One region of the Anaerobranca gottschalkii DSM 13577 genome, then DNA from elsewhere that is predicted to be linked to it. Evidence: a T-box and tRNA genes for the amino acid it is inferred to sense, from the RefSeq annotation. Region 1 holds a T-box; the other regions hold tRNA genes.

What was found. A T-box is a leader RNA that pairs with one kind of tRNA and senses whether it is charged. The one in region 1 lies ahead of aspS (aspartate--tRNA ligase), so its partner is inferred to be a tRNA-Asp.
Region 2: it encodes a tRNA-Asp, which carries the amino acid that the T-box ahead of aspS (aspartate--tRNA ligase) is inferred to sense. The anticodon was not compared.
Region 3: it encodes a tRNA-Asp, which carries the amino acid that the T-box ahead of aspS (aspartate--tRNA ligase) is inferred to sense. The anticodon was not compared.

The regions. Positions count from the first base shown of each region.
Region 1 is NZ_FOIF01000026.1:5,068-15,495, reverse strand. It holds gene BMX60_RS07285 (GntP family permease) at 23-1,396, opposite strand; gene BMX60_RS07280 (glycerate kinase) at 1,410-2,543, opposite strand; gene aspS (aspartate--tRNA ligase) at 2,689-4,434, opposite strand; T-box leader at 4,488-4,694, opposite strand; gene BMX60_RS07270 (dicarboxylate/amino acid:cation symporter) at 4,760-5,911, opposite strand; gene hemZ (coproporphyrinogen dehydrogenase HemZ) at 5,982-7,385, opposite strand; gene BMX60_RS07260 (sensor domain-containing diguanylate cyclase) at 7,389-8,585, opposite strand; gene BMX60_RS07255 (hypothetical protein) at 8,659-8,838, opposite strand; gene BMX60_RS07250 (MBL fold metallo-hydrolase) at 8,894-9,514, opposite strand; gene dtd (D-aminoacyl-tRNA deacylase) at 9,526-9,975, opposite strand; gene BMX60_RS07240 (RelA/SpoT family protein) at 9,972-10,428, opposite strand, start outside.
Region 2 is NZ_FOIF01000006.1:45,043-55,470, forward strand. It holds gene coaE (dephospho-CoA kinase) at 44-646, shown strand; gene BMX60_RS03190 (ABC transporter substrate-binding protein) at 896-2,719, shown strand; gene BMX60_RS03195 (ABC transporter permease) at 2,874-3,860, shown strand; gene BMX60_RS03200 (ABC transporter permease subunit) at 3,873-5,702, shown strand; gene BMX60_RS03205 (ABC transporter ATP-binding protein) at 5,714-6,706, shown strand; gene BMX60_RS03210 (ABC transporter ATP-binding protein) at 6,699-8,255, shown strand; gene BMX60_RS03215 (hypothetical protein) at 8,270-8,482, shown strand; tRNA gene BMX60_RS03220 (tRNA-Leu) at 8,570-8,654, shown strand; tRNA gene BMX60_RS03225 (tRNA-Asp) at 8,852-8,928, shown strand; tRNA gene BMX60_RS03230 (tRNA-Phe) at 8,942-9,017, shown strand; tRNA gene BMX60_RS03235 (tRNA-Gly) at 9,028-9,102, shown strand; tRNA gene BMX60_RS03240 (tRNA-Cys) at 9,113-9,187, shown strand; tRNA gene BMX60_RS03245 (tRNA-Leu) at 9,209-9,297, shown strand; tRNA gene BMX60_RS03250 (tRNA-Val) at 9,350-9,424, shown strand; gene ytxC (putative sporulation protein YtxC) at 9,613-10,428, shown strand, end outside.
Region 3 is NZ_FOIF01000010.1:6,775-17,202, reverse strand. It holds gene BMX60_RS04445 (DnaB-like helicase C-terminal domain-containing protein) at 1-928, opposite strand, end outside; gene BMX60_RS04440 (ATP-binding protein) at 947-1,945, opposite strand; gene BMX60_RS04435 (DnaD domain-containing protein) at 1,945-3,057, opposite strand; gene BMX60_RS04430 (N-acetylmuramoyl-L-alanine amidase family protein) at 3,123-4,223, opposite strand; gene deoC (deoxyribose-phosphate aldolase) at 4,338-5,024, opposite strand; gene surE (5'/3'-nucleotidase SurE) at 5,096-5,869, opposite strand; gene BMX60_RS04415 (YhcN/YlaJ family sporulation lipoprotein) at 6,039-6,668, shown strand; gene BMX60_RS04410 (small, acid-soluble spore protein, alpha/beta type) at 6,822-7,040, shown strand; gene BMX60_RS04405 (hypothetical protein) at 7,076-7,447, opposite strand; gene BMX60_RS04400 (hypothetical protein) at 7,530-8,150, opposite strand; gene BMX60_RS04395 (hypothetical protein) at 8,232-8,441, shown strand; tRNA gene BMX60_RS04390 (tRNA-Pro) at 8,501-8,577, shown strand; tRNA gene BMX60_RS04385 (tRNA-Asp) at 8,579-8,655, shown strand; tRNA gene BMX60_RS04380 (tRNA-Thr) at 8,664-8,739, shown strand; tRNA gene BMX60_RS04375 (tRNA-Tyr) at 8,755-8,840, shown strand; tRNA gene BMX60_RS04370 (tRNA-Gln) at 8,849-8,924, shown strand; tRNA gene BMX60_RS04365 (tRNA-Lys) at 8,929-9,004, shown strand; gene BMX60_RS04360 (CheR family methyltransferase) at 9,108-9,884, opposite strand; gene ndk (nucleoside-diphosphate kinase) at 9,966-10,364, opposite strand.

The DNA of each region.
Region 1 (10,428 bases):
GACCCTCTCCCCTTGTTTAATATTAGATTAATATTAAAGATAATACCCAAACCACAGAAATTGTAACTAACCCTTGTAATAAGGTGGCTACCGTTTGAGTTTTATAAGCTGTTTTAACATCCATACCACTAAATTGAGCAACTACCCAGAAATAACTATCATTTGCATGGGATACAGTCATTGCACCGGCACCAATGGACATAACAGTTAGAGCCTTTGCTATAGTAGTTGTTAAACCCAGTGGTTCAATAATTGGGGCTATAATAGCAGCAGTGGTAACTAAAGCAACAGTAGAAGAACCTTGAGCTGTCTTTAATGCTGCTGCGATAATAAAAGGAACAAAAATTCCTATATTAAGATTAGATAAAGTTTCTCCTAAATAAGCTGTTATAGGTGTTGCCCGTAAAACTTGACCTAAAGCACCACCAGCTCCTGTTATCATAATTATTACTGCTGCCCCTTTTACTCCTTCACCTATCCAACCTGTTAAAGTTTCCTCTTTAAAATTTGGTAATAAGGCAAATGATGATAAGACACCAATAATCAAAGCATTAACTGGTACACCTAGAAATGCTAATATAGTTTTTAAAGTACCTTCTCCAAATGGAGCCATAGGCAAGTTAGCTATACTTCCTAATGTAAGAAGGATTATTGGTAATACAATTGGTGAAAAAGCTAATAAAGGGCTAGGTAATTTTTCAAAAGAATGTTCTATTGTGGCAGCTACTTCTAAACTTTCACTTTGATCAATTTCAGATTCTTCATTAGCTATTTTATATTTATTACAAAACTTCACTGCATAAAAATAGCCTGCTAAAGTCGCTGGAATTGCACACAATAGACCAAATAAAATTACTATTAATAAATTATCCACTATGCCCAACTGTTCTGCAGCAGCAATGGGTCCTGGGGTTGGTGGTACTAAAGTATGGGTAGCAAAAAGCCCTGTAGCCAATGCTACACTCATTACCACTAAAGAGTTTTTTGTTCTTTTAGCTAAACTTTTATTTAAAGATGATAATATTACATAACCTGAATCACAAAATACTGGTATTGATACAATAAAACCAATTAAGTTCATAGCCAATGCAGGTCTCTTTTTTCCAACATACTTTAAAATAGTTTCTGCCATAGTAATTGCTGCCCCTGACTTTTCTAATATTGTACCAATGATTGTTCCCGCTATGATAACGATACCGATTCCTGTCAATGTTCCTCCAAATCCGGCATTAATTGTTGCACCAATTTGATTTAAAGGCATTTTAACAGAAAAAGCAATTAAATACGCAGCAAATATGAGGGCAAGAAAAGGATGAAGCTTAAATTTTGATGTCGTAAATACAATAAATAAAATACCTAAAAGCAAAACTCCTAATAAAATTGGGCCTTCTAACAAGATATTACCTCCCTTATTTTTTTATACTAAATAAACCCATCACACTCCGTGCCGTTTCTTTTACTAAGTTATATGCATTATCCATGGCCTCTTCTAAGGTCATGGGCTTATTTACAACACTAAATATTGCACTTAAACCTAACCGGTACAGTTTGGTAATATCCCCATTGATTGAACCCACTAAAGCTACCACCGGAATATTAGCAGCTTTAGCCCTTTTAGCTACCCCCATAGGCACTTTCCCATAAGCAGTTTGTTGGTCTATTTGCCCTTCTCCTGTTATAACTAAATCTACACCTTCAAGTTTTTGGGAAAAGTTTAAGCTATCTAAAATAAGTTCAACCCCTGAAACTAACTCTGCATTTAAAAAAGCAGTAAAAGCAGTGCCAATTCCTCCTGCTGCTCCTCCTCCTTTAATTTCTAAAACCCTTTTCCCTAAATCCCTTTCTATTATTTGTGCATAATGAAGTAAATTGGTATCTAAAACTTTTACCATTTCAAAGGTTGCCCCTTTTTGCGGTCCAAATACATAGGAAGCGCCTTTTTCTCCACATAGGGTATTATCAACATCACATGCTACTTTAAAAGTACATTCTTTTAATCTAGAGTCTCCCGTTGAAATATCTATTTTGGCTAAATCCTTTAGAGCCAGTCCTCCCCAGGGTATTTCATTTCCATTTAAATCTAAAAATTTAAATCCTAAAGCTTGTAACATACCAACTCCACCATCATTGGTGGCACTACCACCAATTCCAACAATAAAATTTCGACACCCTTTATCTAAAGCATCTAATATTATCTCCCCTACCCCAAAGGTAGTAGTATAGTAAGGATTTCTTTTTTCTTGGGGGATAAGGTAAAGTCCTGCAGCTTTAGCCATTTCAATTATTGCTGTTTTCCCATCTCCAGTTATTGTATAGTAACTTTCAATTTTTTCTCCTACAGGATTAGTACAAAATACTTTAACCAATTCTCCTGATGTAGCAAAAGACATTGCTTCTAATGTTCCTTCCCCACCATCGGCTACAGGAAGAGTTATAACTTCTATATCTGGACAAAGGGACTTTATCCCTTCTTCGATAGCTCGACATACATCTATTGCAGATAAACTCCCTTTAAATGAATCAGGAGCGACTAAAATTTTCAAAATACTCACCTCGCATGTCTTTTTATACAATTATAATTAATATTCCCCCCTTTTTCCAATATGCAATTTGCACAAATTACAATAATATTTTAAAGCAAAATGCATAGATAAATCCCCCGGTTTTCCCAGGGGATTATAAATTTTGTTAGTCTAATTTTAAACTAATTTTTAATTCTTCTAATTGTTTAGGGTCAACTGGAGATGGAGCATCTGTCATCAAATCTGAAGCAGAAGTAGTTTTAGGAAATGCTATTACATCTCTAATATTTTCAGTATCTACCATTTCCATCACTAATCGGTCTAAACCAAAGGCTATACCACAATGGGGCGGTGCTCCATAGCTTAATCCCTCTAATAAAAAGCCGAATTTTTCTTTTGCCATTTCTTCTGTTAAACCAATAGCTTTAAAGACTTTTTGTTGTACATCTCCTTGATGTATCCTCACACTACCCCCTGCTAGTTCCACACCATTCAATACTAAGTCATAAGCATTTGCCCTAACTTTTTCTGGGTTAGTATCTAATAGAGGTAAGTCTTCTAAAATTGGTGAAGTAAAGGGATGATGGGCAGCTATATATCTCTTTTCTTCTTCATCATATTCTAATAAGGGGAAATTCACTATCCATAAAAAGTTTAGTTTGTTTTTATCAATTATATCTAATTTCTTAGCAATATGAAGTCTTAACGCTCCAAGGGACTGTAGGGCAGTTTTCACATTATCTGCAACTATTAAAATAGTTCCATCTTGATTGTTGAAAGTATCTAATATCCCTTTCAATTCCCCTTCAGATAAAAACTTAGCTATAGGAGACTTAATTTCTCCACCCTTAAGGGAAATCCAAGCTAAACCTTTAGCACCATATTTCTTAACAAATTCAGTAAATCCGTCTATTTCTTTACGGCTGAATTCTCCTTCAGCTTTAATTGCCCTTACTGTACCCCCAGATTGGAGGGTTTGGGTAAATACTTTAAACTGTGAATTTTGAAGAATATCACTTAAATCATGGATTTCCATACCAAACCTTGTATCAGGCTTATCACTACCATATTTATTCATAGCTTCACTGTAGTCCATGTGTTTGAAGGGTGTTTGAATTTCAATCCCCTTAATTTTTGAAAATACTTCCTTTACTAGTCCTTCTATTATTGAAAAAAAGGTATCCCTTTCCATAAATGAAACTTCAATATCTATTTGGGTAAATTCTGGTTGACGATCTGCCCTAAGATCTTCATCCCTAAAACAACGGGCAATTTGGTAATACCTATCTAAACCTGAAACCATTAACAACTGTTTTAAAAGCTGAGGTGATTGGGGAAGGGCATAAAAGGTTCCAGGATTTACCCGGCTAGGCACTATGTAGTCCCTTGCGCCTTCAGGGGTACTTTTGAAAAGGATTGGTGTTTCCACATCTACAAACCCATGGCTATCTAAGTAATCCCTTACTACTTTAGTTGTTTTACTCCTAATCATTAGATTCTTTAGCATTTTAGGTCTACGTAAATCTAAGTACCGGTATTTAAGCCTTAGGTTAGCATCTGCTTCATGTTCATCTGTAATATAGAAAGGGGGAGTTAAAGAAGTATTTAATACAGTAATTTCTTCTACTACAATTTCCACATTTCCTGTCTTAATGTCAGGATTAGGATTACTTCTCCTTACTACTTCTCCAGTAACTTCTACTACGTATTCTCCTCGAATTTCATCACCAATCTGGAAAGCCTTTTGGTTATCATTATTGATAATACACTGAACAATTCCTTCCCTATCCCGCAAATCAAAGAAAATTAATCCTCCTAAATCCCTTCTTTTTGCTACCCAACCTTTGACTGTCACTGTTTGACCAACCAAGGTTTCTGTGATATGTCCGCAATAATGGGTACGTTCTGCCATTTTTCGTAACTCCTTTCATTATTTTTTTTTAACAAAAAAGTCCCTTGTTTAAAACAAGGGACGGTTGTTTCCGCGGTGCCACCCTAATTGCTAAATAGCCACCTTTGGGTAATGATAACGGTATTACACCGACTGCTTCGCCAATGCTAGCAATACTCCAGGGCTGTCTTTCAAAAGCCTTGTAGGAAAGCCCTTTCAACCTTTGGGGCTTCTCTCTGTACCTCAAGTAACTTTTTACTCTTCCCTTTCATCACTTTAGCTGTTTTTTTAAAATTATTTTAAAGTAAAAAAATTTAATTGTCAAGAAATGTTTTTATAAAATTAGTTATCTTTGTTTTTTAGCAATTTTATTTATTACTAGGGCAATGGCACCATCACCGGTAACATTAGCAGCTGTACCAAAACTATCTTGTGCAATATAGATTGCCATCATTAATGCTAATTGGCTTTCAGTAAAGCCTAACATAGTTTGTAACAATCCTAATGCCGCCATAATTGCTCCACCTGGCACACCAGGGGCTGCTACCATCGTAACCCCTAACATTAGAATAAAGGGTAGAACTTGGGAGAAAGATAACCAAACACCATCTAAAGCCATTACCGCTATAGCACAAATAGCTAAAGTTATTGTACTACCGGCTAAGTGGATAGTTGCACAAAGGGGTATTACAAATTCAGCAACTTCATCGGCAACATCATTATTTTTTGTTGATCTAACAGTTACAGGTATAGTAGCTGCTGAAGATTGAGTACCAATGGCAGTTAAATAGGCAGGTAGCATCCTTTTTACACTTTTGAATGGATTTCTACCAGTGTATAAACCTGCTGCAATATATTGTAAGAAAATATATACATAATGGGTTAACAATACTAAAACTACAACTTTACCAAATACTGATATAGTACTAACAACTTCGCCAGTATAAGCCATTTTAGAAAATATACCTGCGATGTGTACTGGCAAAAATGGAATTATGATATTAGTTATTACCTTGTTTATGATATTTTGAAATTCTTTCATAAAATTATAAATAACTTTACTTTCTATACTAGCCATTCCTAGACCTAATAAGAAGGCAGTTACTAATGCTGTCATTACTCCCATAATAGGAGGAATTTGAATTTGAAAATATCCTTCTACAGTTAAACCATTTGAAGCTAATTCAGTTCCGCTAGTAATTAACCAAGGCAAAATAGTCCTAGCAGAAATAAAAGATAATATTCCTGCTAATATTGTAGAACCATAAGCTAGACCAGCTGTAATACCCAACAATTTACCAGCTTTTTTCCCTAGTTCTGCAATACCTGGTGATACAAAACCAATGATAATAAGAGGAATTATAAATCCTAAGAAACTACCAAAAATACCACTAAAAGTTACCAAGATTCTGGTTAAAAAAGTAATTTTTGTAGAACCGATGATAATACCTAAAACAATTCCTAACAACAACTTGGGCAGTAAACCTAACTTTTTCACTTAAGCACCATCCTTTTCTATTTTTTATAACTTTATTTTACTTAATTTGAAATGGATGGTCAATAACCCTTTATCTGAAAAATACTTCCTTAAAATCACGGGCCTTTATTTTTTCTAAGTACTGATTTGGATCTTTAGGGTTAGAAAATCTTATAATTTCACCGTCTCTAACCACTTTAGATATCCCACCACTTCCTAGAGCCAAGACATTGCCAATTTCTTCAATACTTACTACATTGTAAGGACTAATAAATCCAGTCTTAGTAAAACCTATATTTTCCTGGTTACCTGCCATGGCTTTTTGACGGTATAAATAATAAGGAGTATATCCACTTTCACCCATTATAGTATAAGTAAAGTCCATTATTTCTTTAGCTTCGTTAAAAGTTAAAGGGGATTTCCCCTTTTGTATAGCTGCCCTCTTTAAAGCTAAAGAATGAACAGTTATATTTTCTGGATTTAAAGTAATCACGTCTTCTAATGTTTTTCTAAACTCTTTAAATCCTTCATCGGCTAACCCTATGATTAAATCGGTATTTATCCAATTAAAGCCCAACTCCTTTGCTTGGTTAAATACCCTAATAAACTGTTCTTTAGTATGGGTTCTGCCAATGATTTCTAAAGTCTGGTCATTCATTGTTTGTGGATTAATACTTAGCCTATTTACTCCAAACCTTTTGATTATCTTTAATTTTTCTTCAGTTAATGTATCAGGTCTTCCCCCTTCAAAGGTATATTCTAACAATTTATCTACTGGGAAACTTTTCTCTACCCTTTCTAACAAAATCTGAATTTGTTTCGGTGAAAGAATACTAGGAGTTCCCCCTCCAATGTAAATAGTTACTACATTCATGCCCTTTTCTTTAATAATATCCCCATAAAAATTGATTTCTTCTAATAATCCTTGCAGATAAGGTTCTATAAGATCTTTACTTTTATTTGTAGTATAAGATGTAAAAGAACAATAGCTACACCTTGAGGGACAAAAGGGAATACCAATATAGATATTCAAAGAATTTTGTAGTTTTCCCAGTAAGTTTTTTTGTTCATCCCTTATTTTAAACATAATCTCGATTTTTTCTGGAGAAACTAAGTAATTGTTTTTAAGTTCAATTTTTATTTCTTCAACTGTTAAACCATCATCAATAAAACCTTGAATTACTTTAGTAGGTCTTACTCCAGTTAAAATTCCCCATGGGCTTAATGGTCTTCCTAAAATTTTACTGAGTACTTGAAAAATACTCCTTTTTAACATCAGTTTTAATTCTGACTTTTCCTCACAATAAAAGTAGTGATTTTGTCTAAATTCACCTTCACAAATGACTTTTTCATTATTAACTTTAACCACTAAATTTATTTCATAATTTTCTGTTTTAGGGTCATTAAAAAATAAGTTATGCCGCTCAGTGCATAATAGAATTAACTCATCTATATATTTAATAAATTCCGGTGAGATATTACAATTAATTTTCATCCCTTACACCTCAAATTTTATCCTTCTTTTCTTTTTCTCTTTATCTTTGTACATCCTAGTATCAGCAACGGTTATTAAACTTTTAATATCCTTTGCATCAGAGGGATATGTAGATATTCCATAACTAAAGGTCACTGGTATTTTTTGCGAAATTATTTCCATTCCTTCCTTCGCTAATTTATCACTAACTTTATTTAAGATATTAATAATTTCTTCTACTTTTGGGTTTAAGAATAGGGCTATAAATTCATCTCCACCATAACGGGCAAACAACGTATTACTAGTATCTAAACTCTTTTTCATTTCACAAGCAAAGGTGGTAATTAACCGATCACCTATATCATGGCCATAGGTATCATTAATTATTTTTAAATTATTAAGATCGAAAAGAACAATACTAAAATTACCTTTTTCCCTTTCAACTTTATTATAAAGTTCAGTAAGCCTTTGTTCAAAATAACTGCGGTTATAGATATTTGTCAAGCTATCATATTGGGATAAATATTTCATCTTTTCTAATAACTGATGTCGCTGAATAACCGTTCCAATTTGAGAAGCGAAATATTCCATGAGCAATAAATCTTTTTCTGTAAAAGCACCTTTTTTTCTGTTATCTACATTTATCATACCATATAATACTCCATTAATAATAATCGGTGCACTCACAGTAGATTGGGTTATAAAAAAGTCAGTATCTTGAGCTTTCGCTTTTAAGTCTCTAGCTATAATATCTTCATTAAATAACTCAACATCATCTATTATACAAGGTTTTTGGATGTTACCTTTACTTTTTCTATATAAGAAAGTATCTTCTAACTTTATTTTTATATCTATATTTTTATTAAAGGAAAATCCTACCGTTCCTTCAAATTCTAAGAAACCATTTTCTTTCAAAATCAATATACTTCCCATTTGGGCATCTGGTATAATTTCTACAGCTTTTTGTAAAATAAGTTGATAAAGTTGTTCCTTGTTTTGCACTTTTAAAATACTATCATTGATTTGAATAATACTTTCTAGTATTCGCCTATCCCCCTCATATTTCTCCATTTTCCCCTTATTTTTTAGATGAATTATGTAAAACAAAAAAATTGTTGTAAAAAATACATAGGCTATTATTACAGAAAAAAAATCTGTTTTTTTAAGTAAAAAATAAAGTCCTAATGATTGCAACAAGATTCCGAAGATAAATCTTTTCAATTTTCCCACCCCTCCAACTAACTAATTATATTATAATAAATTTTTAAACAAAAAAAACCCCAAAATTGGAGTTTTATAAATCAATTTTAAATTTTTCTAAATCAGTGATTGATAAATTGTATTTGTACGCCAATTCTTTATCATCTAAACCTCTTTCCAGGGCATCTTGCAAATGGTAAAAAATATCACCATGATCTTCATAAATTTTAATTTTTTCTAATTCCTTTGATAGATTTGTTTTACCTTTTTTCATGAAAAACCCTCCCTTTTAGCTTTATTAGTTTTCCAGGAAGGGTTTTTCTTTATTCTTAAAACTGAAAAAATGGATTATTTTCCCGTTCTTCTTTAACTGTAGTTTCTTCACCGTGGCCAGGGTAAACAATATGAGAATCGGGTAAAGTTAAAAATTTAGACTTAATTGAATTTAAAAGGGTTTTCATATCCCCACCGGGTAAATCTGTTCTACCAATAGATCCAGCAAATACCGTATCACCTGAAAAAATAAAGTTTTCTATTTGAATAAGAATACCTCCAGGGGTATGGCCAGGAACATGGATTATTTTAATTTCTTTGTCACCAAAGGGTAAAGTATCATTATCCTCAACAACTAAATCTGCTTTAGGGGAGACTACTGCACCACCCATTAACCTTGATAAATTCAAGTTTGGATCATAAAGCATTTTTTCATCATCTTTATGAACCACCAATTTACCTTGAGGGAAAGCCTCTTTTACCCCTTTATTTCCTCCAATATGATCTATATGGCCGTGGGTGTTTAAAATGTACAAGACATCTAAACCACTGCAAGCTTCAATAATTTCCTCAACATCTCCCCCTGGATCAACTATAAATGCCCTTTTATTTTGATCTGATACTATATAACAATTGTTTTGAATAGGACCTACCACCAATGTTCTTATTTCTAACATTTTAACACTCCTTAAAAATTCTTTTTACTATCAAGCAATATAGTTACTGGTCCATCGTTTACCAGTTCCACATCCATCATAGCTGCAAACTTCCCTTGTTTTACAGCAAAACCTTGTGTCCTTAATCTATCACAAACTTCCAAATACAATCTATTTGCTTCTTCAGGATTAGCGGCAGAGCTAAAACTAGGACGTCTCCCTTTCCGACAATCTCCATATAAAGTAAACTGGGAAACTACTAATAACTCCCCGCCAATATCTTTTAAAGATAAATTCATTTTTTCATTTTCATCTTCAAATACCCTAAGGTTTGTAATCTTATCTACAATATAACTTATGTCTCCTTCACCATCATCTTGTCCTACTCCTAGTAAAACTAAAAAACCTTTGCCTATTTCAGAAATTTTATCACCATCTACTGTTACAGATGCTCTAGAAACCCTTTGTATTACAGCTCTCATTTAAATTCTCCCCTCTTTCCATGTCTTACTACATTAATAACAGACTTAACGTTTTTTAATTTATTCATCAGTTTTTCTAAATGGGAAACATCGGTAATTTCCACAGTTAATCTAATTGTAGCAGTTCCATCTTCTTTTCCCTTTCCGGAAACCGCTACTATATTAGCCTTTTCTTCAGCCACTGTATTCATTACTTCTTGTAAAATCCCCCGTCTATCCCATGCATAGATACTTAATTCTACTGGATAGTTTAGTTTTTTCGTTTCATTCCATTCTACATCAATAAGTCTTTCCCTGTTCTCAATAGTAATATTAGGGCAATCTGCCCGATGGATAGATACACCCCTTCCTCTCGTAATGTATCCTACTATTTCATCTCCTGGGACAGGTTTACAACACTTTGAAAATCTTATAAGCAAATTATCTATTCCTTTAACAGTAACTCCGATGGAA
Region 2 (10,428 bases), on a different contig from region 1:
TAATTTATAAATATAATATATTTTCAGTGAGGAGGTAGCTTTCTTGAAAAAAATCGGCTTAACAGGTGGAATAGCTAGTGGTAAAAGCACTATTTCTAAAATATTAAAGCGGCTAGGGGCAGCAATTATAGATGCAGATTTAGAGGCAAAGGCCACTCTTAAGCCAGAGACAAAATGCTGGGAGTTGTTGGTTAAAGAATTTGGTAGAGAAATTTTAAAACCTGATAATACAATAGACCGTAAAAAGCTAGGAAATTTAGTTTTTGGTAAAGCTGAAAAGTTACAAAAATTAAACCAAATTGTTCATCCTTTTGTTAAAGAAAGGATTAAAAATAAAATGGTAGAGATAGAAAGGAAAGGTAAATATAAAGCTATTGTTCTAGATGCCCCTCTACTTATAGAAACCGGTTTTCATAATTTAGTTGACGAAGTTTGGGTAGTAGATGTAGATAGAGAAACTCAAATACAGAGGGTAATGAAAAGGGATAATTTAAATAGAGAACAAGCAATAGCCCGTATAAATTCCCAACTACCAAGGGAAGAAAGGATTAAATACGCCACAGCAATTATCGATAATATGGGGACGAGGAAACATACTAGGGAACAAATAATCAAACTTTGGCAAACTAAAGTTGAAGAAAAATAAACTGAATATTTCTCTCTGAGAGAAAAATGTCGAAATTTTTATAGATTCAAACCGTTGACAATTTTTAAAATGTATATTATCATATGAAATAACTTAAAATATAAAGTTACATACTTTATAATTATAATTTTTTAATAATAATATTTAGAATCTTCTGTATTATTGCTGTGACTTACCTTTAAGTGATTGATCCCTAATCAATCACTTAAAAATAAAAAAAGAAAAGAAAATAGGAGGGAGAGTAATTACATGAGAAAATTATTGACAGTATTATTGATCTCCGTCATGGTGCTTTCTTTGGCAGCATGTGGAGGGAAACAGGAGGAAGCCCGTAAAATCGGTGGTACTTTAATTATCGGTAATACCACTGAAATGACCGGGGACTGGATAACAGCATTCTCCAATATCGCTTCTGACAGCGAAGTACTAAACTTAATTACAGGGTATTATACAGTTGATTTAACTTCTGCTGGGGAGTATGTAATCAACAAAACTGCTGTAAAGGATTATGAAAGGATTGTAAATGACGACGGTTCTATAACCTATGAGTTCGAGATCAACAAAGGGTTAAAATTTAGTAACGGAGTTGAAATTACTGCGAAAGACTATGTTGCTGATATTTTACTTTGGAACTCTAAGTTTATAGCCGATTTAGGTGGTTCTAACACCGTTTCTTTTAGGCTTAAAGGACATGGACCATATTCAAAAGGTGAAACTAAAGAATTTTCAGGAGTTCGCCTATTAGATGACTATAAATTCTCTGTAACTATCGATGCTGCCCACTTACCATACTTCTATGAATTACCTCTAGTTAGGTATAGTCCAGAATTTTTACCTTTCTGGTTAGGGGACGGTGTAGATGTTGCTGATGATGGAAATGGTGCTTATTTTACCGTAGAAGTTACCGAAGAAGCTTTTGGAGATATCTTTAAAGCAGCAAGGGAAAATCCTATATATGTATCTAGTGGTCCATATGTAGTAGAAGAATATGATGTTGCTTCTAAAATGGTTACTTTAAAAATCAATGAAAACTTTGCTGGTAACTATGAAGGACAAAAACCTTCAATAGAAACAGTGATCTTAAAGTTAGTTCAGCAAGATACAATGATGGATGAGTTAAGAACCGGTGGTGTAGACTTACTTTATGGTGTAGTTGCCGGTGGAACAATCCAAGCAGGTCATGACTTAGTAGAAGAAGGTATCGGTATTACTTTCAGTGCTTATCCCCGTTCTGGTTATGGTAAAATCCACTTTGTAACTGACCATGGTCCAACACAATTTAAAGAAGTACGCCAAGCTATTGCCCACTTAATCAATAGAGATGAGTTTATTCAAGCCTTTGCTAGAGGTTATGGTTCAGTTGTCCATGGGCCATACGGAGAAGGTCAGTGGTTCTATCAAGAAACAAGACAAGAATTGTTATCTAAAGTTAATCTATATCCTTATAGCTTAGAAGATGCAGTTAGAGTTCTTGAAGAAGGTGGCTGGACTTTAGATGCCAACGGTAATCCATACACCGGCGAAGGTTTACGCCACAAAATGGTAGATGGCCAATTAATGCCTTTAGTAATCGAATGGTTTGGTTCTGCTAATAACGAGTTTACAGATTTATTAGCTATCCGTTTACTAGAAAATCCTGATATCGCTGCTGCTGGTATGAAATTCAATCAAACAGTTGGTGATTTCGGTGAATTGATTAACTGGTATACCCGTACCGGTGGAGAGCAATACACAGTACCAACTTATCATATGTTTAACTTAGCTACTAGCTTTACCCCAATGTACGACTTAGAAAGAACTTATACACCTGGTGGTAGTGTAAACTACAATAGAATTAACGATGAAGAATTATATAGATTAGCAAAAGAACTAGTTAGAAGAGATGGTACAGACAGAGATGGATTTAAAAAGGCCTTTGTTGATTTCATTGTTCGCTGGAATGAGTTACTACCTGATATTCCACTCTACTCTAACACCTTACACGATTTCTTCAATGAAAAATTAAAAGATTGGAATTTAACTGCTAATATCAGACTAGTTCATGCTATCCTCTATGCATATATCGAAGAATAAGATTTTAGTAGATTTAAAAGAAAAATAGGGTATATTGTAAAATATACCCTATTTTTACCATATAAAGTAATTTTCCTTAAAGTTATAAATATTAATAATGTTAACTAGTTAATAATTTTTCAGATTATACTAAGAGATGAAGGCAGGTAATAATATGTTAAAATACTTTATAAAAAGAATTGCCTATATGATCCTAGTTTTCTTTATTATGTCTATTGTTCTTTTTGGGTTGTATAGTCTAATACCTGGTGACCCGGCGATGATGAATGTTTTCCACTTGAAGGAACAAATGTCTCCTGAAGAATTTGAGGCTAGATATCAACAAGAACGGCAGAATTTAGGGCTAGATGATCCCGTACATGTCAGGTATTATCGTTGGGCAAGTAGATTTTTTAGGGGAGAATTTGGTAGGTCAAACTATTACAAAAAAGACGTTATTGATGTTGTTAAAACACCTTTGAGGGTAACAGTAACTTATAATATTTTTGTCGTCTTATTAACCTTTTTAATCACTATACCTCTAGGTATAGCTTCTGCTGTTTATAAAAATTCTACCTTTGACAAAGTTGTACAAGTTGTAACTGTGGTTGGTTACAGTATTCCTTCCTTTATATTTGCGTTAATTTTTATTTACCTATTTGCAGTAAGGTTAGGTTGGTTTCCAGTTAGTGGTATGAGGACCCCTGGATTTTCAGGAACTCAGTTTCAAGAGTTTTTAGATTTGGTTAAACATATGGCACTTCCTGTTATAGCGTTAACTTTTGCATCATTAGGAGCGATGACCCGCTATGTTAGAGCTTCTATGATAGATGCTTTAGCTTTAGACTGTATTAGAACTGCTAGGGCAAAGGGTCTCAAAGAAAGGGTTGTTATTTTATCCCATGCTTGGAGGAATGCTTTGTTAGGTGTTATCACTTTGATGATAGCTTATGCTATGTCACTATTTAGTGGTGCATTGATCTTAGAAACTATGTTTAATATTCATGGAATGGGTAAATTTTTATATGATTCTCTCCGGAACATGGATTATAATGTAACTTTGGCAATCCAGTTGTTCTACGTAGTTATCGCATTGGTGACTAATATCTTGATAGATTTTAGCTATGGGCTTGTTGACCCAAGGGTAAGAGTAGATAAATAGGGAGGGGAAAGAATGTCTAAAACAGAAAAAAACATCGAACAAAAGGCCCATAAGCGGTTGGCTATGTTTTCCTTTCTTTTTGGAGGGAAAAGTAAACTATCTATTTTAGAAGAGGAGCATATTGAAAGTCCAACTAGAACAATTATAAAAAACTTTGTTAGTAATAAAATGGGGATGACTGCTTTAATTATTTTTTTGAGTATTTTCTTAATAGTATCTATAGGACCTATTTTCATGCCTTTAGACTTATCTTTTTCAGATGCTAGTCAAATTGATACCCCCCCTGGTTTTGATATGATGAAGGTTCCTAGGGAACTCCAGGGAAATGTTAAACAAATTTCTGTAGGGCCTACTTATTCTATAGGTTTATCCAATGATGGTCAAGTCTATGTTTGGGGCAAGAGTAGAAGGACTAGAACTAATGACTTGAAAAATATCCCTGAGAACATGGGACGGGTAGTTCAAGTAGCAGCAGGTTTTGATCACGCTTTAGCATTAAATGAACAAGGGAAGCTATTTGCTTGGGGTAGTAACCGTCATGGCCAAACGAATATTCCTGCAGAAGTCCAAAATTTAACTAATATTAAAGCTATTTATGCCGGATATTTATCATCATTAGTTTTAACTGAAGATGGTCATTTGTATTACTTTGGAAATACAATGCTCAATGATTATAATGAGTTTCATCCTTATCAAGGGCAAATTAAAAAAGTAGCTTTATCTGAAAATCATTTTATAGCTTTGACCTTTGATGGGGAAGTGGTATTTTTAGGAAACCAACGGGCTTCTTATGCCAATATTCCACAAAATATGGGGAATGTAATAGATATAGCTTCTACATCTTTGACCTTTGCTGCTTTAAATGACAAAGGGGATGTTTTTATTTGGGGTAATCCCTCTGGGGCTAGAGGTGAAAGGGAGATCCCTGAAACTGAAAATAAAATTGTAGAAATTTATGGTGGGAGACATCATTATGTTGCTAAAACCGATAAGGGAGAGCTGTTAAGTTGGGGACTTGACAATTACGGACAAGCCTCTATCCCAAGAAGGGTACAAAATGCTGAAATAGCTACTGTATATAATGGTTTTTACCAAAATTATGCTGTGACTAAAGATGGTAGAGTATTGACTTGGGGATTAAAAGGTTATCTTTTAGGTTCCGATGAATTAGGAAGAGATCTTTTCCAACGTATATTAAATGGTGGAAGGTTGAGTATGACAATAGGTGGAGTTGCAGTATTGATTTCCACTTTCATAGCTATTGTTATTGGTGGTGTCTCCGGATACTTCGGTGGTAGAGTCGATATAATTTTACAAAGGATATCAGAAATGGTAGCATCATTGCCATTCCTTCCCTTAGCTATGATTTTGTCTGCTTTAATAGGTAATATGCTTACAACAACCCAAAGGGTATATTTGATAATGGTCATATTAGGACTTTTATCATGGCCTGGGCTATACCGTTTAATTAGGGCTCAAGTTCTTTCAATCCGTGAACAAGAATATGTTACTGCAGCAAAGGTATTGGGAGTTAAACAAAGTAGTATTATTTTTAAACACATTATTCCCAATGTTATTTCAGTTATTATCGTTTCCGCTACTTTATCCTTTGGTGGTAGTATGATAACTGAGGCTAGTTTGTCCTTTTTAGGTTTTGGAGTACAACCACCCTATCCTACTTGGGGTAATATGCTAAATAGTGCGAGAAACAGTGTTGTAATTCAAAATTTCTGGTGGAGATGGGTCTTTCCATCAATAGTTCTATCTGTTTGTGTAATTTGTATTAATATAATCGGTGAAGCATTAAGAGCTGCTATAGACCCGAAATCTCAAGAACGTTAGGGGGATAAATAATGGCATTATTAGAATTGAAAAATTTACACACATACTTCAAAACCAAAAAAGGAATTATAAAAGCGGTAAATGGTGTCAGTTATTCAGTTGAAGCAGGGAGGACCCTTGGGATAGTAGGGGAAAGTGGTAGTGGAAAAAGTGTATCAGCTATGAGTATCTTAAAATTATTAGACGGCAATGGTTATATAGCTGATGGTGAAATACTCTTTAATGGAGAAAATTTGGTAGATATCCCTGTAAGTCAGATGACTAGAATTAGGGGAAATGAAATATCAGTAATATTTCAAGAACCAATGACATCATTAAACCCTGTATTTTCTGTAGAAAGGCAGTTATCAGAACCTTTCATTATTCATCAGGGAATGAGTAAAAAAGAGGCAGCAGAAAAAGTGGTAGAAATGCTAGCATTAGTTAAAATTCCTAATCCAGAAACTGTTGCCAAACAATACCCCCACCAGCTTTCCGGTGGAATGAGACAGAGGGTAATGATTGCTATGGCTTTAGCATGTCGACCTAGGGTGTTGATTGCTGATGAGCCTACAACGGCATTAGATGTTACTATTCAAGCTCAAATCCTTAAATTGATGAACGAACTTAAAAGTACAGTTGGAACATCGATATTATTTATTACCCATGACTTAGGTGTAATAAATGAGATGGCCGATGATGTTGCTGTTATGTATTGTGGTCAGGTTGTGGAAAAAGCCACTGCTAGAACCATTTTTGGAAAGGATAGTAAATACTCCCATCCTTACACAGAAGGTCTTATGACTTCTATACCTAGACTAGATACCCCAAAAGGAACAAGGTTAGAAGCTATTCCTGGAGCTGTTCCCCATCCCTTAAATTTACCTAAAGGTTGTAAATTTGCCCCTAGATGCAAATATGCTACAGATAAATGTAGGGAACATGAACCCCAATTACTTGAAGTGGAGCCAGGGCATCAAGTTCGTTGCTTCTATCCAGTGAAAGGAGTAAGACAAAATGGCTAAGATACAAAATGGTAAAAAGGTCTTAATCCGTATTGAAAACTTAAAACAATACTTTCCATTAAAAAAGAAATCAATTTTTGCAGAACAGTTATATGTAAGGGCAAATGATGATGTTTCTTTAGATATTTACGAAGGTGAAACTTTAGGGCTAGTAGGGGAAAGTGGTTGTGGTAAATCGACCCTAGGTAGGACGTTATTACAACTTTATAATCAGACCGATGGTAGAACAATTTATTATGGTAGAGAATTAGATGAAATTGCTCCCCAGTATGTAGTTAAGACTTTGAAAAATTTAGAAAAAATTCGGGAAAAGTATAAAGAAGCTAAAAAAGTTGAAGAAGAGGCAAGGAAAGCCTATGAAAAAGCGGCAGAAGGTGAGGAGAAATACAAAGCTATTAACAAACTGAGGGCTGCAGAGAAAGTTAGTAAAGATTATTTCTTAGATATGGTACAGCTTATAGGTGGATTTTATTTAGCTGAAGATTTAAAACCAGTAGCGGATATCCTATTAAAAGAGCATAATGCAGCTATTAAGGTAAGAAGAATTAAGAATAAAATTCAAGATTATCAATTAAAATTAGATAATAAAGTAGCTAAGTTGAGGGATAAAGGAAACAGTGAAAAAGAAATAGAAGAAAAAGTAAAAACCTTGAAGGAAAAAATAGCTGAACAAAAGGCTGCTTTAAAAGAAGCAGAGAAGAAGCTAGAAGAAATATTGGCTACTATAGAAAAAATGTTAGACCCATATAGGGATCATCCTGATTTTGAAAGATTAGAATCTTATAGAGATAAAGGGATAGACTTAGCTAAGCTTACCGTAGATGAAATGAGGATAGTAAGAAAAGATTTACAATTAATTTTCCAAGACCCTTATTCATCTTTAAATCCGAAGATGACAGTTGGTCAAATTATTTCCGAAGGGTTGTTTGCCCATAAGATGTTTTCTCCAAATGATCCCAAATTACAAGATTACGTTTTAGATGTTATGGATAAGTGTGGGTTACAAAATTACTTTGTTCACCGTTATCCCCATCAGTTCTCTGGTGGTCAAAGGCAGCGGATAGGTATTGCCCGTTCAGTTGCTCTAAAACCTAAATTTATTGTCTGTGATGAAGCGGTTTCTGCACTAGATGTTTCTATTCAATCACAAATTCTTAACTTATTACAAGACCTTAAAGAGCAAGAAAAATTAACGTATCTATTTATATCCCATGACTTATCAGTTATTAAACATATTAGTGATAGGGTAGCAGTAATGTATTTAGGTAATGTAGTGGAGTTAGCAGAAACAGAAGAATTGTATCAGAGGCCAATGCATCCATATACTGAGGCATTGTTAATGGCAATACCTACTACTGATATCGATGTAGATAAAAAAGAAGTTTATGTATTAGAAGGAGATATACCAAGTCCTATTCGCCCGCCAGCAGGCTGTAAATTCCACACCCGCTGTCGCTATGCAACGGAAATTTGTAAGAATGTACCACCAAAACTTGAAGAAGCTTCACCTGGACACTTTGTAGCTTGTCACCATAAACTAAATCAATAAAGGAATGAAATGACGTGTTATATCAAAGGGAGAAAATAGAAAAAATCTTACAAATTAAAAAAGAAAAGGCTGAAGCAATTAAGAAAAGTAGAGGTTATAGTGAAGATTATGATGAAAAATTAACCTTTGATGATATCTTGGCTATTATAATTTCAGCAACAATTGTATTTGGACCTATCTTTTTAGTCTTAGGGATAATATTATACTTATTAATAAGAACATGGTAGAAAATTTGCGGGGTAACTTTATCCCGCAATTTTAATTAAAATTCAATTGACATAATACAAATAAATGGTATATAATAATAAAGGAATGCGAGAGTGCTGGAACTGGCAGACAGGCACGTTTGAGGGGCGTGTGGTCAATACCGTACGGGTTCAAGTCCCGTCTCTCGCACCAAAATTTATTTTTTATAAAAAAGTGTTGACAACACATAAAATAAATGATAGAATAAATCTTGTCGTTGTGACAGAGCACCACAAATTAGATGAAAGCAAATGAAAGTAAATGAAAGTAAAAAAATTAAAAATAAAATAAAGTATTGACAAAACAAAATAAACGAGTTATAATAATAAATGTCGCTGAGATGAAGAGTTGGAGCTGTGGTGTAGAGGCCTAACATGCCTGCCTGTCACGCAGGAGATCGCGGGTTCGAATCCCGTCAGCTCCGCCAGTAAAGTATATGTGCCTCGGTAGCTCAGTCGGTAGAGCAGAGGACTGAAAATCCTCGTGTCGGCAGTTCGATTCTGCCCTGAGGCACCATTTAAAACATGCGGAAGTGGCTCAGTGGTAGAGCATCGCCTTGCCAAGGCGAGGGTCGCGGGTTCAAATCCCGTCTTCCGCTCCAATAAAAGTCTGGCGGCATAGCCAAGTGGTAAGGCAGAGGACTGCAAATCCTTTATTCCCCAGTTCAAATCTGGGTGCCGCCTCCAAGATCTTACCAAATACACCCTGCCGGGGTGGCGGAATAGGCAGACGCAAGGGACTTAAAATCCCTCGGGCTTTACGGCCCGTACCGGTTCGACTCCGGTCCTCGGCACCAACTAAAAATTAACACCTGAGACAAAGTTCTCAGGTTTTGTTATACTAAAAATGGGTTCGTAACTCAGGGGGAGAGTGCTACCTTGACAGGGTAGAAGTCGCGCGTTCGATCCGCGCCGAACCCACCATAAATGATAATAAACAGCTAAAAGGCTGTTTTTCCTTTTTTTAAGAAGTTTTCTAGTCCTTTGATGATGCCAGAGTTTTGGAAAGAAAGTTAAAATTTCAATTATTTTTATTGACAATTTAACTGTATATAACAACTTCACCCCTCATATACTAAATTTAGGTAGATTATCTTAAGGGGGGAAGAAATATGAAAAGTCTTACGATAGGTACTAAAAGATATCTAGAACAATTTAGATATTGTTTAGAAGATAAACTAGAACCTTTACGGCAACTAGGGATGGAAATTAACTTAACAGAAGAATCTAAAGGTAACATAACTTTTTTGGGATGTTCAATTCATAATACCACCATTAGTAATCATGATTATGAAAAAATTGCAGTTAAACAAATAGCCTTTGCTTTAGCAACATACATAGTAGATGTTTTGGAAAAACCTTTATTAGAAAAAAATATTAAAAACTTTTACCCTACTTTATCGGAAAAAGAACAAAATAAATTGTATATAAAGTCATTAGAAATTATAAAACAAAAGAATAAGGTTTTTAAAAGAGATGAAACAATAAAAGCTGATATTGCAGAAAAACTTATAGAATATTTCGAGAAACAATGGCAAATCAATATTGAAGGTTTTATTAGGTTTAGACTACAAGATTATATGGATAGTTTATTAGAAATAATTCAAGAGGCTCAAGAAGAGCTGAATATAGAAAAAGAGTATAATGACTTTATTAAATTACTTAGGTATTTTGTGGATATCCAAGAACCTAAAGTAAATGAAGCCCATTTATTAAAAAAGGGTGGTAAATATTTAATTTTAGGAGATAATCATGAAATAATAACAGAGGAAAATTATGGTGATGTAAATGGTTGTGATGGAATTATAAGTTGTTTAGTAACCTATGCTCCTCAAAAAATAGTTATCCATATAAAAGATTTTTATTTTGATGATGAAGTGTTAACAACTGTAAATAGTATCTTTGATGAGAAAGTTGTTTTATGTTTA
Region 3 (10,428 bases), on a different contig from region 1:
CATTGACATCTTTATAGGGATGTTCTGGTATGGCTACCCGAATGTCTAAAGTAGGTTCCTCATCTAATAATATTTTTTTATTTTTTTCAACACTTTTTATACCAGTAGAATCATTATCGGGAATTAAAATAATGGTTTTTCCAGCTTTATATTGTTTACCTTTACATAGCTTAGCAATTATTTTCCCTTGCTGTTCTGTAAGGACATCCTTCATTATCCCTACTGAACTTAAAAAACCACTTTGCCACAAACTCATGACATCGAAATAACCTTCTACTACGTAAAGGGTATCGGTTAGGTGTTTTCTACCTCTATGGAGATTATATAAAAGTTCCCCTTTGTTGAAAACTTCATCATTCCTAGAGTTTTTATATTTAGGTTCTACCCCTTCATCTAAAAACCGATTACTAAACCCCACTACTTTACCCATACCGTCGTGGATGGGAATTACTATAGAATTGTTTTTATCATCATATCCTAATTCAAAATCATTTACCGTTTGTTCTGTAATACCCCTACTTTTCAGGTACTCTTTACCCACATTTGCCGTTTTGATCATAACTTCTTTAGAAGCTTCTAGTTGTACTTGATTTTGTTGAACCCTCGCCTTTTTTTTACGATATACTGATAAATCAATATGGGATAATTGAATCCCTGCTTTTTCCGCCAAGAATTCTAATGCTTCATTGAAATCAAAATTATAATATTCCTTTACAAAGTCTAAAACTCCTCCACCAGCTTTACAACCAAAACAATAAAAACTTTGGGTTTCATCATAAACCGTTAGTGAGGGGGTATCTTTGTCATTGTGAAGAACACACTTTCCTTGATAAAGGTTTCCCCTTTTCTTTAGCTCTGTAAACTGTCCAATGTAATCTACAATATCTATTTTATCCTTTATTTCATTTAAAATAGCTTCATAATTCAAGTTTTACCCTCCTCCCCATTAAAGTGTGTTCCGTAAGTTTCCAGTTAACTGGAATAAATGACTGATTTCCACTAACCGCCAAATTACCCTTTCACCATACATATCATTTTTACTTCTTTCTTTTAACTCAGTTAAGGTGAAATTTGAAGTTATAATTGTTGGTAACATATTGCGGTAACGATGATCAATTATTTGGGCTAAATACTTTTGGGCAAATTCAGAATTTTTTTCCATCCCTAAATCATCAATGAGTAATACAGAAACTGAGGTAACCCTACGCAATATGGCACTCTCTGTTTCTGTAGCTTCTTCATTGTATGTTTCTCTAATTTTGTCTAGGAGGTCAGCATATACCACATAAAGAACATCAATTTGCTGTTCTATAAGAAAATTTGCTATACAACCTAAAAGATGGGTTTTACCTGATCCCGTTTGGCCATGGATAAAAATTCCTTCTTGAAAGGCTTGTCCTTTTTTAATATAAGTAACTAATTTATTTAAGTAGTTTTGAATTACCTTATATACAGTTTCTGCATTTTTCCTATCATTTGGTAAGTATTTTAAAAAATTAGTGTTTTCAAAGGTGGAGTTTTGGATTTTCGGGGTAAGACCTGCCCTTCTTTTTTTGAAAACCAAAGAATCATCAACTTGACAATCACATGGCTTTACTCCTAAAGAAGTATAGATTTTTCCCCTATCTTGACACTTTCCGCACTTCCACTGGGGTTCTTTATAGTTAACTGGAATATTATTGTTTTTTAAGAATTGATTTTTTTGACTAACTAAGATATCTAATCTTTCCTGTAGAGTTTTAAGGTCTTTGGATTGTTCTCCCTTAATTTTTTTTGCTAATTCTATGGCATACTCTTTTTGAAGATTAGCAATATCTGTATCTAATTTTTTCAGGTCAGGAAATTGTTGATAAAGTTTTTCAATATTTTTCTGATGGCTTGCTACAATTTTTTGTCTGATTAAAAAATTATCACTATCTAACATTTTATTATACAATTCTTCCATCAATTATTTCCCTCCCCATTGAGGCCATAAGATAATAGTGTTTTTTTTCTAATAGCTTCTTCTAAGTCAGATTTGCTGTGTTCGTGGGTGAAATTTTTCTTTTCTAAGGGTTCTTTATTATTACTTTTTGGTAAAAGATACTGTTCCACTTCCTGTAATGATTTGACCTTAGCCCTTTGTAATTTATTGATTATTTTATTAACAAAGGCAACAGTGGGAGAACCTTTACCCTTATAAAATCCATGTCTTATTATCAGTTTTATCGTTTCTTGGATCAATGTAGGACTTAAGGCTTCTAAGGATTTATCACCTTTTAACCAAAGATTTATCATATTCTTTTCTTCAGGAGTTAAAGTATCATACCCTTTATTTAACTCCTTTTCTACCATACGATAAACTTCCCAATTTTGTTTAAATGCTTGATCTTTTTTATTTAAATCTTCATAAGTTTTAATTCCCATCAATAGCCATTCTTTAACAATTTTATCGGCATATTTACTAGGACAACCCTTGATTCCATCAGTTTCAATTTTATTTTTCGTTCTAATTAATAATTCCTCTAAAAGCCTAAAATCTTTTATATGATAAAACCAATCATCAAATAGTTGTCTCAATTGTTTAGTGGGATGAAATTTACATTCTTTAATAAAGCGAGCTACTAACTCATCTTCACGCTGAATTACTGTAATTTCATCACTATTTTCGATAAAAGGAGTTTCTTCATTACCTAATAGAACTTCTTCTTTCGGTTCAAGATAACTTTCTACTAAAGTAAAAAATCTTTTTTTCGTTTCGATATCAATATTTTCATTATCTTTTACAAACTTAATAAACTGGTTTGAAGACATGGGCTCTAACAAAACCAGTTTATCCTTTTCTTGTTTTATTAACTGATATTTAAGTAGTAGCTTAAAGGCTATGGTCCCAGTTGTCTCAGACATTTGTAATTTTTGATAAATTTCCTTAAAGGACATGTTTAAATTATTGTTAATACAATGTTTTAAATATATCCAAAGGGCTATAGCCTCATAGCCCAATAAAGGTTGATATAATTCTAATAGTTGATATTTGACTATTGTATCCCCATTATAATTGCCCCTAGTTATAAACATAATTATTTTCAACCTCCCAAAACTCTTTTAGAAATTCAATTATACATTAAGGAGCTTAGGAGTGTCTAGTTTGAATAATACTCTTTAATGGCATTAAACAAAGTTTGGGCCGCTTTTTCTGCAAAATCTGCCCTTAAAATTATTTTTTCATCTTCAGGATTAGTAATAAACAAGATTTCAGGAAGGACAGATATGAAATTTTTTCCCCTAAGTTGAATACTATTGCGATTTACCACTCCCCGATCCCTAGCACCAAATGCTGATACTAAATGTTGTTGTACTAAGATAGCTAATTCTCTGGACTGTAAACCATTAAAGGTATTGGCATTGTACAGTGTTTCAATACCCCTTACACTTTTTATATCATTGGCATTATTGTGAAGGGAAATGAACATATCTGCATTAAAGTTGGCAGCAAATTCAACCCTTTTTATTAAATCATTGTGATAAGTACCTGGAAAAGGACGTTCATCGGAATATCTTGTTAAAATCACTTCTGCTCCTTTTTCTTCAAGTAACCCTTTAAGCTTAAGTGCAATAGGTAATACCACCTCTTTTTCTGTTATCCCCGTTGAACCAACGGCTCCTGGATCAATACCGCCGTGTCCGGGGTCTATGACAATCCTTTTTCCTTCTAAGCCTGGTGATAAAAGCTTAAATTGGATGTATTGGGGGGCTTGTTGTATTAAATACCTTTGTCCCCTTCCCTCTAAAGGTCTTTTATCTAAAAGGAAGGTTATAGTTTGCCCTTTGACATCTATTGTCACATGGCTTAATAAATGGGAGCCATTAGAAAATTCTGCGGCGTTTTGTACATTAGTAACTGTAATTTTAATATTTTCCTTAGAGTCTACTACCTTTACTTCACTTTTTTCTAGGTTAGTAAAGTTAAATCTAATAAAGTTATTTGTTCCCTCTTGAAAACCAGTTACTCCTAGAAAATAATTTTCCTGAGGTAGCCCGGTTTTAGGAATTTCCTGTACTACATTTTTACTGTCAGTAGGAATTTTTAATTTTCGCTTTAAAGAAGAAGTAGATTCTTCTTGAGAGTTTAAAAAAGATAGTAGAAAAATAAATATACTAAAAGATATTAAAAGGAAAAATAGTGTTAATAACTTCTTCTTATTTGTTGGTCTTTTTCTAGTGAATAAATTTCTGTTTCTCATCGTTTACACCTTCTAATTAGATTTTAATAATAAACTTTAACCTTATATATTATTCGACAAAAAATAATAATCTCCTTTATATTTAAGGAGATTATTAAGTGTTTATCTTTGGAATTAATATGTACCTTGGGAAGCTTCCTTACCTTCTACAATAGCTATACTACTGCTGGCACCGATACGGTTAGCACCTGCTCTAACCATTGCTTCAGCCACTTCTTTGTTTCTTATTCCTCCAGATGCCTTTACTCCTTTATCTTCTCCAACAGTTTTTCTCATCAATTGAATGTGTTCTACAGTTGCACCATTTGTACCAAAACCAGTAGATGTTTTTACGAAATCTGCCCCAGCTTCCATAGATAACTGACAAGCTTTTTCAATTTCTTCTTCAGTGAGATAACAGGTTTCTAAGATTACCTTTACTATACCCCTTCCTTTTGCCTCTTCTACCACAGCTTTAATGTCATTTAAAACATAATCATAATCCCCAGATTTCATCATTCCCACATTCAAAACCATGTCGATTTCAGTTGCCCCTTTATCTAATGCATCTTTTGTTTCAAATCTCTTAACTTCAGTAGTAGAAGCTCCAAGGGGGAAACCAATTACTGTAGTAATTCCCACATTACTTCCTGTTAATTCTTTTTTAGCCAATTCTATGTAGCAGGGATTTACACATACAGTAGCAAAACCATACTCCCTTGCTTCTTGACATAATTTAATAATTTCTTCCTTTGCTGCTTGTGCTTTTAGTAAAGTATGATCAATCATTGAAGCCAAATTTTTATCAAAGTGTTTTTCCATGAAAATCCCTCCATTAGTTGTCTGACATCTAACATTATTATATATCTTTTCGAGATTTTTTCCAATAGTTTTTAAAACAATTTTTCATCTAACTGCCAATTTTCCAACATATTTATTAAGTTATATTTTGTAAAATCAAAATGGATAGGGGATATAGTGATATAATTTTCTTTAATTTTTGCCACATCGGTATTTTGATCTTCTATATAATCCTGTACCTCTCCTACCATCCAATAATACACGTTTCCTCTAGGATCTTCCCTTCTATGGAAGAGTTTATCATATCTCCTTTGTCCTAAAGAAGTTATGGCAACACCTTTAATTTCATTTTTTGGTAAATGGGGGACATTGACATTTAATAAAGTATCTTTAGGTACTCCCTGTTTTAATAGTTCCACAGCCAATTTTTCTGCAACTTGTGCAGCAAAGGTATAGTCAAGTTCATTATTATGTCCAACTAAAGATATGGCAATAGCAGGTACCCCAATAATAGTTGCCTCAATTGCTGCTGAAACAGTTCCAGAATACAAAACATCGGTTCCTAAGTTAGGGCCTTTATTGATTCCTGAAACCACTACATCCACTGGTTCCTTTATTAATTCTGTTAATCCTAATTTACTGCAATCGGTTGGAGTACCATTTACCGCATAGGCTTCAATATCTTTCCATTTATCTACCCCTTGTATTCTTAAAGGTTTATGTAGAGTTATTGCTTGACTAACGGCACTTCGCTCCCTTTCAGGTGCAACTACAAAGACTTTGTGTCCTTTTTTTGAAAACTCTTTTACTAAAGCATCTATGCCTTTGGCATAAATGCCATCATCATTGGTTATCATTACATTCATTTCCTTCACCTCTACAAATTTCTCTTTTAATAATCTTATCATTAAAAAATTTTTTTGTAAAATTATAGATTTTTAGGTATAAAACTACTAATTTTGTCAAGTATATATTGTTTATGCAAGTGGAAAGATATTAACGAAGAAGCAAAAAAAATTTAAGGAGGTGTTTTATTTGAATAAAACCAAATTTTATTTGGTTGGTTTATTAGTATTTGCGATGATATTTACCGTTGTAGGATGTAGAACATCACCAAGTCCTGCTCCTGCACCAAGTCCTGTTCCAGCACCAAATGTTCCACCTGATCAAACTCCAGATCCATACAGACCGCCAGTAAATCCATCTCCATACGATCCTAATGTTCCACAAACTCCTAATATGAGGCCAGCACCACCAGCTCCAACACCGGCTCCAGCACCTACACCTGCTCCAAGGGCAAATAATAGAGCTGATGATACTGCTGAAAGGATAGCCCAAATGGTAACAAGGATGGAGAATGTTGATAGAGCCACTGCAGTAGTTATGGGAAATATGGCTCTAATTGGTGTAAGGATAGAGGGTGGAAATGAACAACAGGCAAGAAATAGGGATAATGCTGCTGGACAACAAATGAAAAGACAAATTGCTGATAAAGTAGAAAGGGAATTCCCAGAAATCAGCGAAGCGTTAGTTACAGCAGATCCTGAAATCACCAATAGGATAGAAAACATTTCAAGAAATATTCAGCAAGGCAGACCAATCAGTGAGTCTTTAGATGAAATAGCTCAAATCATTAGAGATATGACACCAAGGATGGGACGTTAACAAAAAGTTTGGTATAGGATATTGATTAAAAATAGGTGGAGACTAACAACTCCACCTATTAAAGTTTATTGGCAGCCTTCACTTATTATAGAAAGATATACTAACATAGCAAATTATTTAATGCTAAAACTAATAGTAAAGGAGGTGATATTTATGGCTAAGAGAAATAAAATTATGTCAGAGGAAATCCTTGATCAGTTTAAATATGAAATTGCTGAACAGTTGGGAATTAGAAATAAAATCGAAACTCAAGGTTGGGCTAATATGACTTCCTACGAGTGTGGGAAAATTGGCGGTAAAATTGGTGGTGCTATGGTTAAAGTAATGATTAAAAATGCGGAAAAATATTTAATGGAAAACGGTAAGCTATAATTTTACAGGAAGGGCTCTCCCCTTCCCCTTTTATTTTATAATATTACGTCACTAATTGAATTACAAAACTGGATCTTATTTTCATTGTGACAATAACAACACTCTATAGTATAGTTATTTTTTAAGGTATATTCATCAAAATATAGTTTTTTATGGCAATATATACATCTTACTGGAGATATTATCCCTCCTGTATACAGTATTCCATCAAAGAGGCTTAAGATTCGATCATCTACTAAATCTGCAGGCATTAGTTTAAATCTTTCTTTTTGTTCTTCCCTTTCAAGGGTATTTTTTACTTTTAGACGACCAATTATTACATCTGGATTTTGTTTGAAAAAAACCACTAAATACTGATCGTATTCTGCAATTCTTAATTCATATTCATTTAATAACTTTAATATCATTTTTCTCCCCTACCTTTTTCCTTTTTTATTAAATTACTATTAAAAATTTGCTAAAAAATACCTAAAAGGTAGGGTTTTTATTTTAATACATCTTAAATTGATATTTATATGAACTTTCATTGCAAATAAATTGTACATAATAACCTTTAGGTATCAAGGAAACTAAAGGATTATTTTCTGAAGGATACTCTTCACTTACAATAAAAATTTGTTCAACACTAAAACTTTCTATTACCTTAGTAATATCTGTTAATTGACTGAGTATAAAGAATTGGGGATCATATTTGTAAAGGTGTTGGACAGAAACTAAATCATTAGATATAATAAACTTAAATCTTTTTAATTCTAAAAATATAGTATTTTCATCAATAATTATTAGGTTGTTGTCTTCATCTTGTAATTCAATATTAGTTCTTTGCCCTATAAAGTAAAAATTGAGATTTTTTACATTACTAGTATTATCCCTTACCAATATAAAATCTAAATCACTGAAATCGTAGATTAAGTGGATATCTTTAAAATCCCCGAAATAAATCACACCATTTTGGTGGTACCCATCAAAGAAAATAAGTATTTCTTCTTTATAATTATAAATTTCAAGGACATTTAAGCCTAAATCTTTAGGTATCTCTTCCCTCTCAATATATTCTGTATTTAAATTTAATAAAAACAATAAAATAATTATAGAACAAAATTTTTTCATATGTTTTTCCCCTTATTAAATATTTCTTGTAATATATAATTATAATAATGTATAATTTAAGTAGCAGGAGGTGTGGGTAAAGTGGTTCGGAAAAAAGTTAAAGTGGTAGTTAGTCAAGGAACTGTTAAATTTTTTAAATATACTTGGTTTCCAGTAATAGCAGCTCTCCTTTTTATTATTGGTCTCCAAATAGGAATTTATTTAATTACTAAAGATAATCAAGGTAATTTTACATCCTTATTTAATAGAGAAATTTGGTCAAATTTCTGGGATGCTATAAAAAACTTTTAATTTTTTTCAAAAAAACACTTGACATTGATTTGGTCTTGTATTATACTTGTTATTGTTGTCGGGGCGTAGCGCAGCTTGGTAGCGCATCTGGTTTGGGACCAGAGGGTCGAAGGTTCAAATCCTTTCGCCCCGACCATGGAGCTGTGGTGTAGAGGCCTAACATGCCTGCCTGTCACGCAGGAGATCGCGGGTTCGAATCCCGTCAGCTCCGCCACTAAATATGCCGACGTAGCTCAATTGGCAGAGCAGCTGACTTGTAATCAGCAGGTTGCGGGTTCGAGTCCCATCGTCGGCTCCATTTTTTCTTTAACATGGAGAGGTTCCCGAGTTGGCCAAAGGGGGCAGACTGTAAATCTGCTGGCTCCGCCTTCACTGGTTCGAATCCAGTCCTCTCCACCATCTAATGTTGGGGTATAGCCAAGTCGGTAAGGCACGGGACTTTGACTCCCGCATTCGTAGGTTCGAGTCCTGCTACCCCAGCCACTATGAGCCATTAGCTCAGTCGGTAGAGCACCTGACTTTTAATCAGGGTGTCCCGCGTTCGAGTCGCGGATGGCTCACCATTTTGAATATAAAGACCTAAATTTAGGTCTTTTTTTATTTTATCTACTAATAAGGTGTTGGTAATACCAACACCTTATCTTTTCCACCCTATTAGGTGTTTTTTTATTCTATTTTCTGATAGAAAAAGGTTTGAATTGATTTAAACCCTAACTTTTGCGGGAAGAAAATTTGCTCTGTACTTCCTACAAATAATACTCCCCCTCTATTTAATGATTGATTAAACTGACTATAAATTTCTTTTTTAATTTCTTCTTTAAAATATATCATTACATTTCTACAGAGGATTAAATCAAAACCCTTTGGGTAGTCATTGGTTAGAAGATTATGCTCTTTAAAGGTGATATTTGTTTTTAAACTAGGATTTATCCTGAATTGATCCTTTTCTTTAACTAAATATTGGTGGTAAATTTCAGGTATCCCAGAAATTTCTTTAATATCATATTTTCCCTCTTTAGCTTTACTTAGAACTTTTTTATCTAGGTCTGTTGCTAAAATTTCGTGGGGGATCTCTAGATTGGTTAAAAGCATTGTAAGGGAGTAAGGCTCTTGACCGGTAGAACAAGCGGCACTCCAAACCTTCAATTTTCCCTTATTATATTGCCTTAAGATTGGGATTATTTCTTTTTTCAATACTTCCCATCTTTCTAAGTTCCGGAAAAACTCAGAGACATTGATAGTCACTTTATCCATAAATTCGTCAAACAATTCCCTGTTTCCTAAAATCAAGTTATAATAATCTTCATAGGTGTTCTTATTATATTTTTGAACTAAGGTGTCAATCCTTCTTTTCATTTGTTTTTCTTTGTATAGGTTGAGATTCAGCCCTGTTTTTTTGTAGATTTTTTCTAAGAATTGTACATATTCTCTTTCTAACAACATCTGCTACTCCTCCTGTTATTTTGATTATTATTTAATTCGGCAAAATAACAGGAATTCCTTCTATATATTACTTAAAATATACTACTTAAAAAACAAGTCTATTTCCCGCTGGGCACTTTCTGGTGAATCAGAGGCATGAATAACATTATAGCGGATATTAGTAGCATAATCTGCCCTAATGGTCCCAGGGGCTGCTTTTGTTGGGTCAGTGCTGCCAACAATTGTCCTTACCCCTGAAATACAATTTTCTCCCTCTAATATCATCGCCACTACAGGCCCTGATGTAATATATTGAATTAGTTCATTAAAGAAAGGTTTTTGTTGATGCTCTTGATAATGTTTTTCAGCTAAAGTTTCTGGTATAGTCATCATTTTTAAATCTTTTATAATATAGCCTTTTCTTTCAAACCTGTTGATAATTTCCCCAATCAGTCCCCTTTTAACGCCATCAGGCTTTATCATTACAAAACTTCTCTCCAATTTCATCACCATCCTTAAAAAGATTATATTAAATAAATTGCCCTTTTGTAATAGGGTTATTCCT